DNA from 2 places in the Sporomusa aerivorans genome. Region 2 is predicted to be linked to the other one. Evidence: riboswitches for the same ligand, from Rfam matches in the RefSeq annotation. Region 2 holds a riboswitch; the other holds the start of a gene.
The links. Region 2 has a riboswitch for cobalamin ahead of SATMO3_RS03335 (TonB-dependent receptor domain-containing protein). Riboswitches for the same ligand answer to the same signal wherever they lie in the genome.
Positions count from the first base shown of each region.

Region 1: it holds a riboswitch for cobalamin, as region 2 does, so the genes downstream of both, SATMO3_RS05560 (AAA family ATPase) here and SATMO3_RS03335 (TonB-dependent receptor domain-containing protein) in region 2, are expected to answer to the same signal.

Region 1 is NZ_CP156926.1:1,266,208-1,273,113, reverse strand. It holds gene SATMO3_RS05580 (ABC transporter ATP-binding protein) at 1-56, opposite strand, end outside; gene SATMO3_RS05575 (FecCD family ABC transporter permease) at 53-1,096, opposite strand; gene SATMO3_RS05570 (nitrogenase component 1) at 1,156-2,445, opposite strand; gene SATMO3_RS05565 (nitrogenase component 1) at 2,438-3,742, opposite strand; gene SATMO3_RS05560 (AAA family ATPase) at 3,729-4,544, opposite strand; cobalamin riboswitch at 4,793-4,975, opposite strand; cobalamin riboswitch at 5,304-5,487, opposite strand; gene SATMO3_RS05555 (hypothetical protein) at 5,746-6,906, opposite strand, start outside.
Region 2 is NZ_CP156926.1:723,547-730,452, reverse strand. It holds gene SATMO3_RS03335 (TonB-dependent receptor domain-containing protein) at 1-3,669, opposite strand, end outside; cobalamin riboswitch at 3,831-4,014, opposite strand; gene SATMO3_RS03330 (helix-turn-helix domain-containing protein) at 4,586-4,804, shown strand; gene SATMO3_RS03325 (helix-turn-helix domain-containing protein) at 4,773-5,150, shown strand; gene SATMO3_RS03320 (hypothetical protein) at 5,469-6,545, shown strand; partial or broken gene SATMO3_RS03315 (IS256 family transposase) at 6,748-6,906, opposite strand, start outside.

The DNA.
Region 1 (6,906 bases), 540 kb from region 2:
CTGAGGGTAACACCCACATTAGCGACAGACAAAACAGGCTGACCGGCTGTAGTCATAATAACCTGCCTCCCTTCTGCGCTTTACGCAACAGGTATAAAAAATATGGCGCGCCCAGTAAAGCTGTCATAATGCCCACACGGACTTCCGCCGGCGGGATTACCAGTCGACCCAGGGTGTCGCAGGCTACCAGGAACAGACCGCCTGCCAGAGCGCAGGCAGGCAGTAAGGTCCGGTGCTCCGGCCCGAACAGAAGACGCACAATATGGGGGACAACCAAACCCACAAAACCGATTGTGCCGCTGACACATACCGCAGTTGCAGTCGTCACTGCGGAAACGAACAATAACAGCAGCCGGAAAAATGCCACCGGCACCCCCACCGAACGCGCTTCCTGCTCGCCTAAAATTAAAATATTGAGATGTCTGGCCAACAGGAACAAAACAAGAATTCCGCTAAGTACAGGTCCGGCTGCCAGGTAGACATGCTCCCAGCGGCGGTAGTCCAGCCCCCCCACCATCCAGAATAAAAATTCCCGCAGACGGTACTCATTCATAAAAGTCAAAATCCCCGAAGTCAAGGCCCCCAGCAGCATACTGACGGCAACACCGGCCAGGAGAAGCACCATCACCGGAATTTTACCGTCACGCGTGGCCAAAGCAACTGTCAGGCCAACAGCGAGCAGTGCACCGGTCAAAGCAAAGAACGGCATATAAAAGATACCATAAGCCGTTACTCCCGTGGCAATTGCAATAACAGCGCCCAGGGCCGCGCCGCTGGACACCCCGATAATACCCGGATCAGCCAGCGAATTGCCAAATACCCCTTGCATCACAGCCCCCGATACCGCTAATGCGGCTCCCACCAAGACGCCTACCAGTGTCCTTGGCATACGGATATGCCAGATAACCGAAAGCTGTTCCTGGGAAATTCCGGTACCGTCAATTCCGGGAAAATGTAATTGCCTGCCGATAATGCTCAGTACAGTTGACGCAGGTACATGTATCTGCCCCCAAATAAGCGATGCCAAAATTGCTAAGAATAATAGCGCGCTCAAGCTTATAAAAAATAAAGTCTTATTTTGAACCCTTCCGCTCATATCATTCTGCCCTTCATAGTTAAGTTAGAATCTTTCTGCGGGAACGACCGGTATAACATTCACCTTAACCGCTGACTTTGGGTAATAAACCGGTTCCAGAGCCGTTCCAGCATATAGCATGAACCACGCAAGCCTATAAAAGGCTGATCGCTAAGAAAAACTTCATCATATACCGGCAGTGCGATATTCTGACAAACCACATCCAAAACCGCTTGTTGCTGCAAAATGGCTTTTTCATTGCTGCTGGCCAATAGCAGCCCTCCCTGTAAAGCTGCCAGCTCCTGTTCCATTAACTGACTGTCGGCGTGTTCGATAAAAGTATCAATACAATCCGGTACAGGATAACCCGGCTTACAGCCATAGGCCGCTACCGTCAGCAGGCGGGTGTCCAGCCACTCGGTACGAATAGCCGCCGCTAAAGCCAGCGCCGTTGATACCGGCGCGGCGATGAGTGTCTTTTCAAACCAAAGATCCCCCCAGATACGTTGCATCTCCAGTGTAGCCGTTTGGACCTTATGCTCCAAAAAGCCGACTTCCCGCTGCACCTCATCCAGGTTAACCCGCGCCAAAGACAAATACTCCACTATATATTGCAGCCAGGAAAACGACCCCTGTAAACCGTAAGGGAGCATTAGTGACACATACGGCATCCCGTACTGCTCCTGTAATAACTTGGCCAAATCCAGCCCTAATTCTTCATGCACGACAATATTAAGCGCCGCATCAGTCATGGCGGCTATTTCCCGGGTGCTGCTGCCTGCTCCCGGGCAGGCCAGCACCCTGCAGCCGGCCAGATGCAGCATGCGTTTTAGTTCAGCCACATCATTGGCTCCATTGTAATAACCGGTTGTACATCCCAGCAGATTGACGGTATTATGCTGCAAGCAGTTTTTGCGCTGGAGCGGCAGCTCGTTAAAATAAGCGCTGGCCGCCGCGCGGTAACCGGCACTAAAACCACCGGCAAGCCCGCCACTGTCAATACATACAACCGGGCACTTCATATCAGCCTGTCTGGCAATACCCGCAATATCATCACCGATCAGACTGACAGAACAGCTGTTTTCGACAAGAATAACAGACGGACAGGCCTGTTTGCGTATTATAGCCAACGTTTCCAGCAAACATTCCTCTGTCCCGTAAACAACAGCCTGATTGTCCGCCTGGGTGCAAAAGAACCGGGCGCCTACTGCCGGGGATTGCTTTTCCAGATAGCGGAGCGCATAATAATAGCACCATAGGGGACCGTTAGCCACTAATGCCGCATCGGGAATCCCGGCGAAAAATGCGGCTGCACCTGTGAGCGCACACGCATCGACCAGGGTACGCGTATCCTTCCATTGATTACACATACATGACCCCTCCCCGCCTTTCATGCCGCTCAGCCAGTTGTACCAGTTTTGTCATCAGTGTCATAATACCACCTACGCCTGCCAGCGGCAGTAACGGCAAAAACAACTGCTTTTTCCCGGTGTCGGCCAGTTCATGGGTAGTGACAATAATATCCGCCGTCTGCAGCAGGGCTTTGGCTTCCGCCTCGGCCTGCGCAAAACAGGGTATCGTGGCGTAGCCGGATAATTCCTGCCGTAAAGCCTGTGCTTGTTCCGCAGCAAGCATATCATCCAGTATAACAATTCCTGCTGCCTGTACCTCATATAATGCACATAACTCTAAGAACAAAGCAGGGTCAAAGTAATGCACAGGGCGGCCGATACATACCGCAATCCTGTTTCTTTTCAGCACCGTACTGCATTTGTCGACATGCAGCTTTAACCGCTGCAATTCCATCTCGATAACCATAGCGGCTTCTTCTTCCTGTTTTAAAAACCTGCCAAGATCTGTTAACCACCCGACTGTCGCCTGCCACCCCGCGGGATAATCACTATCAAAAAGAGGAACATCAAGCGTGGCTTCCAGGTCAAGTCCCAGTTTGCGAATCCAGGGATAAGACTGTCTCGTACCGCTAAGCGGCACCGTCATTACGGTAAATGGCACGCGTCTGATATCTTCCAGGGACGCAAAAGCCGGAAAATGGCAATATACCTTCAAGCCGAAATACCCCAGCAACCGCTTAATCTCCTGCACATCCGCCCCGTTCGGCCCCCCGCGGTCTCCCAGCAAAGTGACCATATTGACTAATTTGGGTTGCTTAACCATAAACCGCTCAGCCAATACCTTACCGGCGTGATAAAAGCCGGTGTAATAATCTCCATCCAGATAACCATAGCAGGGCACCGACATGACAGGTATACCCCAAGCCTGCTCGGCTTCACCGGCCACGGCGGCGGTATCGTCGCCAATGACACCGGCGACGCAGGAATTGGCGATAAGAATATACTTAGGCTTGTATTCCGCGGCAACATAGTCAATACATTCTCTCAGCAGGCCGGCGCCGCCAAAAATGGAATGCTCCTCCTGCAAGCCGCTAATTACTAATGGCGCCGAATATTGCCCGGCGCAAAATTGCTGCTGGGCCAGTGAGCGGAAATGCATCCCCAGTTCCATTTCCCGGCCAATATGGCCACATGCTTTGGGACTATGATAAATAACCACAGCCCCTTCATTATGAGCTGCCGCCCGCCAGACTCCCGGCATAGTGCAGCTATATCCCCGTTTGCGGACCGGTGTTGCCCGTTTATTCATCACCATAAGCTAACACCAACTCCTCTAATTCAGAAAATGCCAGGGGGGTAGGTACAGAAAGCACCGGATCATTACAAATGACGGCGGCTAACTGCCGGTACACAGTCGCCTGCTGAGAATCGGCTGCAAATTCGATTACTGTCTGACGGTGTATCTCAGCCTTATTAACAATGCGGTCCCGGGGAATATAAGCGATCAGAGAGGTGTTGAGCCTTTGAGCAAATTCCGCAAGCAAAGCCTGTTCATTAGCGATCCCCCGGCTATTGCCGATAATGCCGCCCAGCCGTACAGGTCCCCGTGCGGCATACCGCGCAATTCCCTTGGCAATATTATTGGCGGCATACAGTGACATCAGTTCGCCGGAAGAAACGATATAGATGTCGGTCGCATAGCCTTCCCTGATGGGGACGGCAAAACCGCCGCATACCACATCACCCAGCACATCATACAGAATGACGGCATCCTCCGGCAAAGCCCGCAAGGCTTTCAACTTTTCCAGAGCCACAATAATGCCGCGGCCGGCGCAGCCTACTCCCGGTTCAGGGCCGCCGGCTTCAACACAATGCACTCCGCCGAAACCACGCTGGACAATTTGTTCTGTTTTAACCTCTTCCCCATATTTCTTAACCATATCCAAGACAGTTTGGGAACAAACCCGTCCCAGCAAAAGACGGGTCGAATCATTCTTGGGATCGCACCCAATCTGGCAGACCTGATAACCGCTTTCCGCCCAGGCCGCCGAAACATTCGCCGCTGTCGTAGATTTTCCAATACCGCCTTTGCCGTAGAAGGCAATCTTTTTCTGCATATCCCTTTACCTCTCGTATTAAGCTTTGCACACTAAAGTATTATCCCGCTCAGAAGAAGGAGTAAAAAAGCAACATAACTGCAATAAGAACCTCCCGACTACAGTGTAATCGGGAGGTTCTCTTCATGTACCAAAATAAAAACTCCTGGTTTATCACCAGGAGTTTAATTTAGCAAACCAGCAACTCACTTGGAAAACCCTAAGTCAGTCGGTGAAGCTGTAATCTCCTCCCCATCACTCGTGGGTTGAACGGCGATCTTTAGACAGGCAGTTCTCCTGGCTCTGGTTCATAGCTTGCCCAAACCTTCCCAGGACTCCTGTCCCAGTGGTATAACTTGAGTTCGCTCCCCATTACAGTGGCGGGACCGCGCCGGACTTCAACCGGTCTTCCCTATTAAGCCCCAAAGGGCACCTGCTATATTATGAAATTGTGCATAATATTACAATCAACTTATCACCATTTACCTCTTTTGTCAATATATCTATACCCATGGCAGCATTCAAAATCATTTTAGTACAACCCCGGAGAAAAGAGCGGGGGCATATAGCCCCGCAAACATAAAGGAGGATAGAAAAAGAATGTATAAGAAACTCCCACCTGTCATAAACAGGTGGGAGAATTCTCCGGCACAAAGGCACAAAGCAAATAGAAACTCCTGGTCTATGACCAGGAGAAAATTTGACATTGAACACAACTCGCCCGAATACTTCCAGGCCAGCAGGTGCAACCGAAATCTCCTCCCCATCACTCGTGGGTCAAACGGCGATCTTTAGACAGGCAGTTCTCCTGGCTCTGGATCATAGCTTACCCAAACCTTCCCAGGACTCTTATCCCAGTGGTATAACTTTGAGTTCACTCCCCATTACAGTGGCGGGACCGCGCCGGACTTCAACCGGTCTTCCCTATTAAGCCCCAAAGGGCACCTGCTTCATTATATTATATTTTCGTTTAAATTTTATCATTTATTACCTATCTTGTCAATATATTCAGTGTTTTAACAACTTCTAAAAGTCCCTCTGTTTTGGCAGAAGAAAAGACCTGGCAGCTTGCTTCCCACTGCCAGCTGCCGGGTCTTTTCTATAGCTTGCTAAACATGGCCGGCAAATCATTCCTGCCGGGGAACGGCCCGCAGGCACCTGCCGGTCCGGCTCCGCTGCATACTGCAAGGCGCAGCAATTAATCCTGGGCGGTGAATACTGCTTAGTTGAAGCTCAGGACTCTCTTACCGTTGATAGTTTTCAGTCCTTTGTACTGCTCGGCAGCTTTGCGGGCCTGCTGCGCCAGGATAGAGTGCGAGGCGAAGGACTTGGCCACGCCGGTGCTGAGCTTGGCACTGAGCGTCGAAGTCTGATCCGGGGCAAGAATAATCGCCGAGTTCAGGTTGCCGCCGGTGTAGCCCAACTGGCTGGCGGTGAAGGATTTAGTAGCTGCATCGCTGGTACTGGTGGGCAGGCCGGGGAAGATGTCAATCTGATTGCCTTTGACAAACCAGAACCGGTTGCTGTCGGCATAGATGCCCCAGAGATAGCCGGCCGAGTTCACGTCACTGACTTTGGTCCAGGCTGCAGGCGAATTGAGATTGGCCACGCTGGTGCGGTACACGCCGCCCACCATGTTGGCAAAAGATGTATCATAGTTGCCCAGGAATACATAGGCAGTGTTGGCGTCAACGATGGTAATGTCGCGGAAATCGCCGCCCATGGAAGCTGTCTTGGCAACGGGAGTACTGGTGAAGGTAGCCAGGTCGATGATATCCAGACGGGTGTCGGCATTGGCGCTGCCGGCGTTCTGCATGCCGCCCAGGGCGCAGACATACAGCTTGTTGTTAAAATGGTCAAGAGTGAAGGCGTTTTTGCCGACTTTCAAATAGCCGGCATAACTCAAAGCACCCGTAGAGACGTTAATGTCGAACTTCACAACAATACTGTCGGAATACACCGAATAGCCGCCGCTCGGATTGACGGTAAACAGCGCATATAAATTGTTGTCGACAACCGTTAAGCCTTCACCATGGACCGAGGCACCGGCTGGTACGTCTGATGTGGGAATACTCCAGGTTGTCGGGAATTGGTAGTTATATGGTGTTTGTGTATAGCTACTATCCATGTTCACAACAGCAATCTTTGCCAAATCATAACCGGTGGCATACAGCCATTTTCCTTTGGTAGCCACCGCGTGCAGGTTGCGTACGTTACTCCAGGTTGGCGTTGCCAGAGACGTCCATGTGGAAGCAACCGGGTCAATGATTTTATTTGCTATCAAAGTTGCCGGAGCGCTCACATTATACTGGCGCAGCACCAGGCGGCTCTCCGTACCCTGGAAGTAGTTGAACAGTGCCGGGTCGCTGTTTAAACCGGTGAC
Region 2 (6,906 bases):
GTCCGGCGTTGGCCGCAGCGAAGCGCCGTCGCCGAAGATCTCATAGAAATTGGGGAAGCGGTGGAAAGTGCCCCAACTGCCGCGCACTGTCCAGTGGTCGTTAACCATCTTTTTCGCGCCAATGCCGAAGGAGTATTTCCAGGCATCCTTGCCGTCCTCCTTATAGGCCGTCATATCTAGCTTATCCATCTTAAAGACCGGCGTCAGCTGGAAGGTGCCGGAGCGGTTGAGCTGCATGGTATCCTGCAGTTGAAGACGCCAGCGGTCAATCTGGTAATATTTCAGCCATTTGCCAACGGCGATAGAGGTGTCCCGGCCGCTGCCGGTGCTCTCGTCCCCGCCTTTAAGATACTTATCCAGGTCGGACAGCTCAGTATCCATCCGCTCGCGCGAATAGCCGGCATACAGCTCCAGCAGGTGGCTGTCGCCCAGCCTCCAGGCGGCGTCCAGGGACCCGCCGAGCCGTTTGCTCCGGAGATTGCTCCAGGCCTGGCCGGGGTAATAGGCTTGGTGGGCGATCGTCGTTTTACCGCTGCGCCACTCTTTATCCGAGTCCCGCCAGTCGACCTGCCAGCCCCAGTCCAGATTGCCAACCTGCTGCCGCCGGCCCACCGCCAGGTCGGTCTGCCGGATCTCCTGATAGGGAGGATGCAGACGCACTTCGGGCACCGGATAAACATAGTCAGGATTATCACTGCTCTCACTGCCGGCATACCCGGGAAAATGCCGGAACTGATCTTTAACAGCCAGCTTGACCTGCCAGTGGTCATCCTGCCATTTGAGCAGCCCGTCGGTCAGGTGATAATCATTGTTGCGCCGGGTCCGCCGTTCGGCTGTCAGCGGCCCTATGCCGTACGGGGTAGTAGGATGATAGCGGTTGGTATAGCTGAAATCACCGTCGCTCTGGTCGCGGTTGGCAGCCAGGAGCAGGCTGCCCTCGCCGAGCGGGGCCGTCACCTCCAGATTGCCCTTGTAGCCGCCGAAGGAACGCAGGCCTGCCGATACCGAACCGCCGCTCTGGCCGGGCTTTTTAGTGACAATGTTGATGACGCCGCCCATCGGCGCGCCGGCGAAACGGGCCGGGACATAGCCGCGGTAGACTTCGATGCGGGCGACATTGTCCATCGGGATGGCCGAGAGGTCAACACCGGTTTCCGATGTCAGGTTCAGCTCCACGCCGTCCAGGTAAACGCCGACCTGGGCGGCCGTACTGCCCCGGACCCGGGCAATGCTGTAGTTGCTGGTGCCCCGGACCCGCTGGATATGGACGCCGGGGACGGTCTCGAGGTAATCAGGCAGCGTCTTCTGCTCGCCCTGGAAATCCTCCGGCCGGATAACCGACACGGTACCGGGCGAGAGGTCCCGCTCCCACTCCGGGCGCGGGGCCTCGACCGTTACCGCCTCGAAAGCGTAAGTCGCCAGTTCGGAGGAATCGGAACCGGGGTTTATCGCAACCGGCCTGACAGGCGGCCGACCGGTGTCCGGCAGGGCCTCGTCCACCGGTGCCGCCGGCGGCAAGGCTATGGCGTCCAGTGCAGCCACCGGACTGCCGGACGGCTGATCAGAGCTTGCCGCCACCGCCCCGCCGGCAGCCGGCAGCTGCGGCGCAATATGGGCGGACGGCGGCGGGCTGTCTATCCGCTGACTATTGCCGTCCCCGGCCACAGGCGCTGTGGCTGTTACCGCCGGTACGGTGGACTGACGGCTTCCTTCTGCTTTGCCGGCCTTAGCCGGCAATCCCCACTTCCAGGACAAGCCGCCGTTAATCTGCCAGTCCTGGCGGACATCACCGCCGGTGGACTTGCTCACTTCCAGAAACGCCGTACTGTCGCGGGCGGTTTGCAGCGCAGCGCCGAGCTTGAACTCCAGCCAGGTGTCCTGATCAGCTCCGGTCCGTAAGGTCGCGCGGTCGCCGGAGAAACGGGCCTCCAGCTTGCCACTCCCGAAATCATGCAGGGCCGTTATGTTAGCATAAGCATGGCCACGGTGCGCTTCATCACCGAACGTCTTACCCACGGTCACGCCCAGCCGGCCGACCACCGGCCGGTCGGCGGTCTGGCTGACCGTCAGTTGGTTGGGCAGCGTGTAGCTTACCCTATCCAGGTTGCCGACTGCCAAGCCGGCCTGGGGTTCATAGTACCAGCCATCCGGCAAGTCCCGGCGGTAGCCGTACCGGGCGCTGATACCGCTGGCCCAACTGCCGTACTTGGCCGTATTGACGCTGTCGCTGTCATGAAACCGGTAGTCGTTTTCGATTTTTGTCATCCGGGCAGCCAGGTCCAGATAGCGGCCATTGTGGCCAATCCAGGAAGCATAGGTGCCCATGCTCGTGCCGGTCAGGTCTCCCCGGCCTGTGGCGTAGCCGGTGCCGGCGTCCAGCTGGCCCAGCATCAGGCCGTAGTATAAGGTCCCGTTATAGAAGTCGCCCTCCCGGGCCTTATCAAATCCGGCCTGCAGTCCGTTGTAGCTTTGGCTGACGCTGCGCCCGTACGCGCCGCGGCTGTTCAGTTTCCCCCGGAAGCTATGGGCCCATACCCCTTCACTCACCGGCCTGTCCGCCGCGCCGGCAAGGGACGGCGCGTCTGTATTGCCGTAATGCCGGGCATGCAGCTCATCCATGCGGGTGAAGAGATTGCCCTCTTCAATACGCCAGATATTGCGGTAAGTCAGTTGGGCATCACTGGCCATTTTGCCGGATTCGGAGATAACACCGGTATTATAGGCTTTGAGCGCCACCAGCACGGCCTTGCCGGCATGCAGGTTGTTCCAGTCGATGACCGGCACCAGTTCATAGAGCCTGAGAGGTCCATCCATCAGTGACGCCTGGCCCACGACATTGACCTTGCTGTAATCGGCGGCGCTGAAGTCGGCGGCTATGTAGTTATCATAGTTACCGGGAGCGCTCAGCGCCAACGTCTTGCGCTCATAGATCGAGCCTACGCCCCTGACCAGCTCTTTCCAGGCCGGGTCATAGGCGGACTGGATATAGACCGTGCCGCCCGCTCCCTCAAGTTGTTTGACGGTTATACTTGCCCCAGTGAAACCGCCATTGCCGCCAATGAGTTTTATATTGGTATTGATACGAAAGACCGCATCCCCGGCCAGCGTTAATTTATCAATCGTAAAATGATACCCGGCTATCTGCTTTTGCGTGTTGTCGAACCCGCCGGGAAACTGGGACGTGGGCAGATAGAGCAAAGCCTGACGTCCGGCCAAATCCAGCATGCTGCCGGCATTCAGGGTAAGGTCGCTGACCGTAGCGTATACGACCAGAGCATTCGTTGCCGGGGTCCGCATGTCCAGGGGACGCCATCGTTCGCCGGCATTCAAGGTTATGGCCGTCAGATACTTCTTGGACGTGCCGGCCAGGTGGCCATTGCCGCCGACAGCACTCGTGGAGGTCCAGGTATCATAGCCGTCCACCAGTCCAATATATGTCCAGGTATTCTTGGTGTCGGCCGGCGGCGTAAACGCAGCCGCCGTATGGATAAACAGCGCTGCTATGTTCAGCGCCAGCAACCAGACCAGGCTGAGCACTATGCATTTGGCCCCGCGCACGCCGCTGCTGCAGCGGACCGATTTCATCCGGCCGGTGCTTTTCGCCAGCTCGGACACCACCTGCCAGCAGGCGCGGGCCCGGTTCCAAATGATTTTATAGATATGGTTCAAAGGTGATCATTCCTTTATCTTGTTCTCTCCCTGTGGTATTCTTTGGCCTATCGCTTCGAAGAGCGATGCAATAAAAAAAACTCCCGCAACGGAAGTTTTACAGCAAATTCACCGGGATTGTCCGGTAATCTTATAATCTCCTCCCCGTCGCTCGCAGGTAACATGGTGATTGTCGGACAGGCAGTTCTCCTGACTCCGGTTCATCGCTGTCCCGCGCCTTCCCAAAGCTGACGCTCCAGTGGCCAATATGCGAGACTACTCCCCGTTACAGTGGCGGGACCGCGCCGGTATTTCACCGGACTTCCCTATTAAGCCCTTGCGGGCACCTATCCCAAGATATTCGGTTGTTCTTTCGGTTTCAACTTATGACGTATAGTCGTGGATTATGACTGTTTTTATCCTCTCAGTAAAAACATTTTTTCCAGGGGACTCTTTCACTACACTTCGGTGCGGACATAATTTCCGTGCATTTTCTCAGCACCTGGATTGAAGCCGGGTGCTGTCTGCGCTATAATGGAGACAATCGTATGTGGAACACACCCCTGTTTTCCGTTCGATTGTCTCCATTGGCAGCTGTTGCTCCAACGTGACGTTGGGTGACAAGTGTCTTTTGGACACATTTCTAGGTATACTTTGCCCTTGGTTGGCGGCTTATTGAGATAAGCCTGCTGTGGTTTAGGTTGCTCTTTTAGCTGCCTCCTTTCTGCTGTACTAGAATTTAGCTAGAAGTACATATTTTCGGCTACCCAGGTGCTTGTCTGCACATCAAAGGTAGCAAGGTACGCCAAATAAGCAGCATGTTATTAAATCATATCTTTAATCCAATACCCTTTGCGCAATTAAATTGCACTACAAATCATTATAGTGCAATTTAATTACACAGTCAATACTTTTACTTGAAACGGTGTGTGATTTGATGCCATCTTTTGGTGAACGTTTAAGTCATTTACGAAAATCACGAAAGCTGAAAGCTGAGGATTTGGCAGATGCTGTTGGAGTCAAACGTCGGATCATATTTATGTATGAGAAAAACGAGTCAAAACCAAGCTTTGAAGTTCTTATCTCCTTTGCCGAGTATTTCGACGTGTCTCTGGATTACTTGGTTGGCAGATCAGACGAAGCTCGAAGAAAATAAAAGTTGCAAGGCAGAAGCCTTCATCATTTCATTTAAACTTCTTTGTGCCATTTGCACACTTCATATACATATTATAAATGTGCAATTGGCACAAAGTCAATTATTTTTAAGGAATGATTGCATGATTTTATCAATATTGGCGGAAAGACTTAAATATTTACGTGAACACCGTGACCTTAAGTTAAAAGAAGTATCTCAGGCTGTTGGTATCACACCAAGCGCCGTTGGATCACTAGAACACGGAAGAAGACCTATAAGTGTCGAGACACTTATTAAAATGTCTAATTTCTATGGTGTGTCTACTGATTGGCTACTAGGGTTAACAGATAATCCCAAAAGAAATTAGTTCGAAGTAACTCGCTATTTTTTTTGTATGCCTTGTCTTAATATTGACTGGTGCCTGCTGCATTATAAATAGATATATCTAATCCTGTGACTAAAATTTTATATTGTCTAAAAATCCATCCATAATACTGAATTGGTCCGCAAAAATTATAAACTTGTATCTCCTCTAATTCCTAATAACACTCATTCATGCAATCGCCTAATTATAAATTAGCTTATTAAAAAAAATTTTCAAAAATAGAAAGGAATCTGCGATTATTCACAAATTAAATACCTTAATAAGATAATTTCGAAGTATAAATTTACAAAGGAGGGGCAGATGGATAATCGTCCTTTATGGGAAAGACTACTTTACTATTTTATATCCTTTATTTTGCTAATATTTTTAGGGTGGATATTAATTTATAATCTCCAACATCAGCAATCTATAGATACGAATAATCTTTTGATTTTACTATTAATGGTCTTTATAACTTTAGGTTTTGTTTTTGATAAAATCTCACTTGGTAAAATATTATCGGTCGATCGTCAAGTAAAAGAACTAGAAAAAAAACAGAAAACAATCAATGATGATAATCATAAATTTAAAGAAGATATAATGAAAACTCTTTTAACCTCTATAACACAAGTAAATCAATCAACAAGAACATCAAATAATATTCACATTGCTTCTGTTTTACCAGCTACTCCTGAAGATAAAAATACTTCAGAACAAAACGAAGAAAGTAACACTAATTACGAATTATCTTGTAATGATAATTTAAATAACCAAAACTCCTGTATCTCTTCAATAAAAAATACGGGAAGTACCAACCCTTCCCATAAAGATTATTATATACCTGCCCAGCTAAGACCGTACATCTCAATGGAAATGCTTGATACTCTAAAGACTTCAAATTGGAGAAGAGTTCTAACTAATAACATAATCGCAATGATTGCAATCATTTCTTGTGCTAGAAAGAAAGGAATAAGGGCAGATTCTATATCATTTGATGTAAAAATTGGCTTAAATAATTCTGACTTTGTTAGTAAAAGAATTGTCGTATTTGATGGCTTTTCCAAAGTTTTATATGCTGATTTATTTTTTGAAGTTCGAGTATGTCGCATACCTTATAAAATAAACCTTGACAGAATAGAAGTTATGCTTAATCAAATAAGAACTTATGCGACAGCAAACGGCGTTCAAGCTAAATTGATATTTATTAACGCTATTTATGACGACGATAAATCCGATAACGAAACCATATTTTTGAGAAGAACTCTAAACCACCATTTAGAGCCTGCTATAAAACAGGGCTTATTAGAGATTGATACATTTGAAGCAACGCAAAGTAATATCCTTGATGTTTTTAGGCTAAACTGCGAAGCCGCAGCAACCAATCTAAAATTAGAATAGAATGATACATCTTATCCATAGGTACGTCAGAATATAATCGACTAAAGAAAAGGGATTACTCTCTCATCTTTAGTCGATTATTTGTTCTAGAGAATACCAAAAGGTACCGTCAAGATAGTTTCGCACGCTTACTGTCTGGTACCGTCAAGAGGTACCGTCAAGATAGTTTCGCAAATTCGTTTGCAATCCATATTAAATAAAATCAGTCAGCACTAAAACCCGACTCAAGGTCGGTAGTTTCTAAGTGTTTCATATTCATATACTTTTTACTGCCCCACTGGGTTCCGGCAACGTGACGAAAGCGGGCGCAGACTAACATGAGGGCAGATTGGCCGTCAGGAAACGTGCCGACTACTCTTGT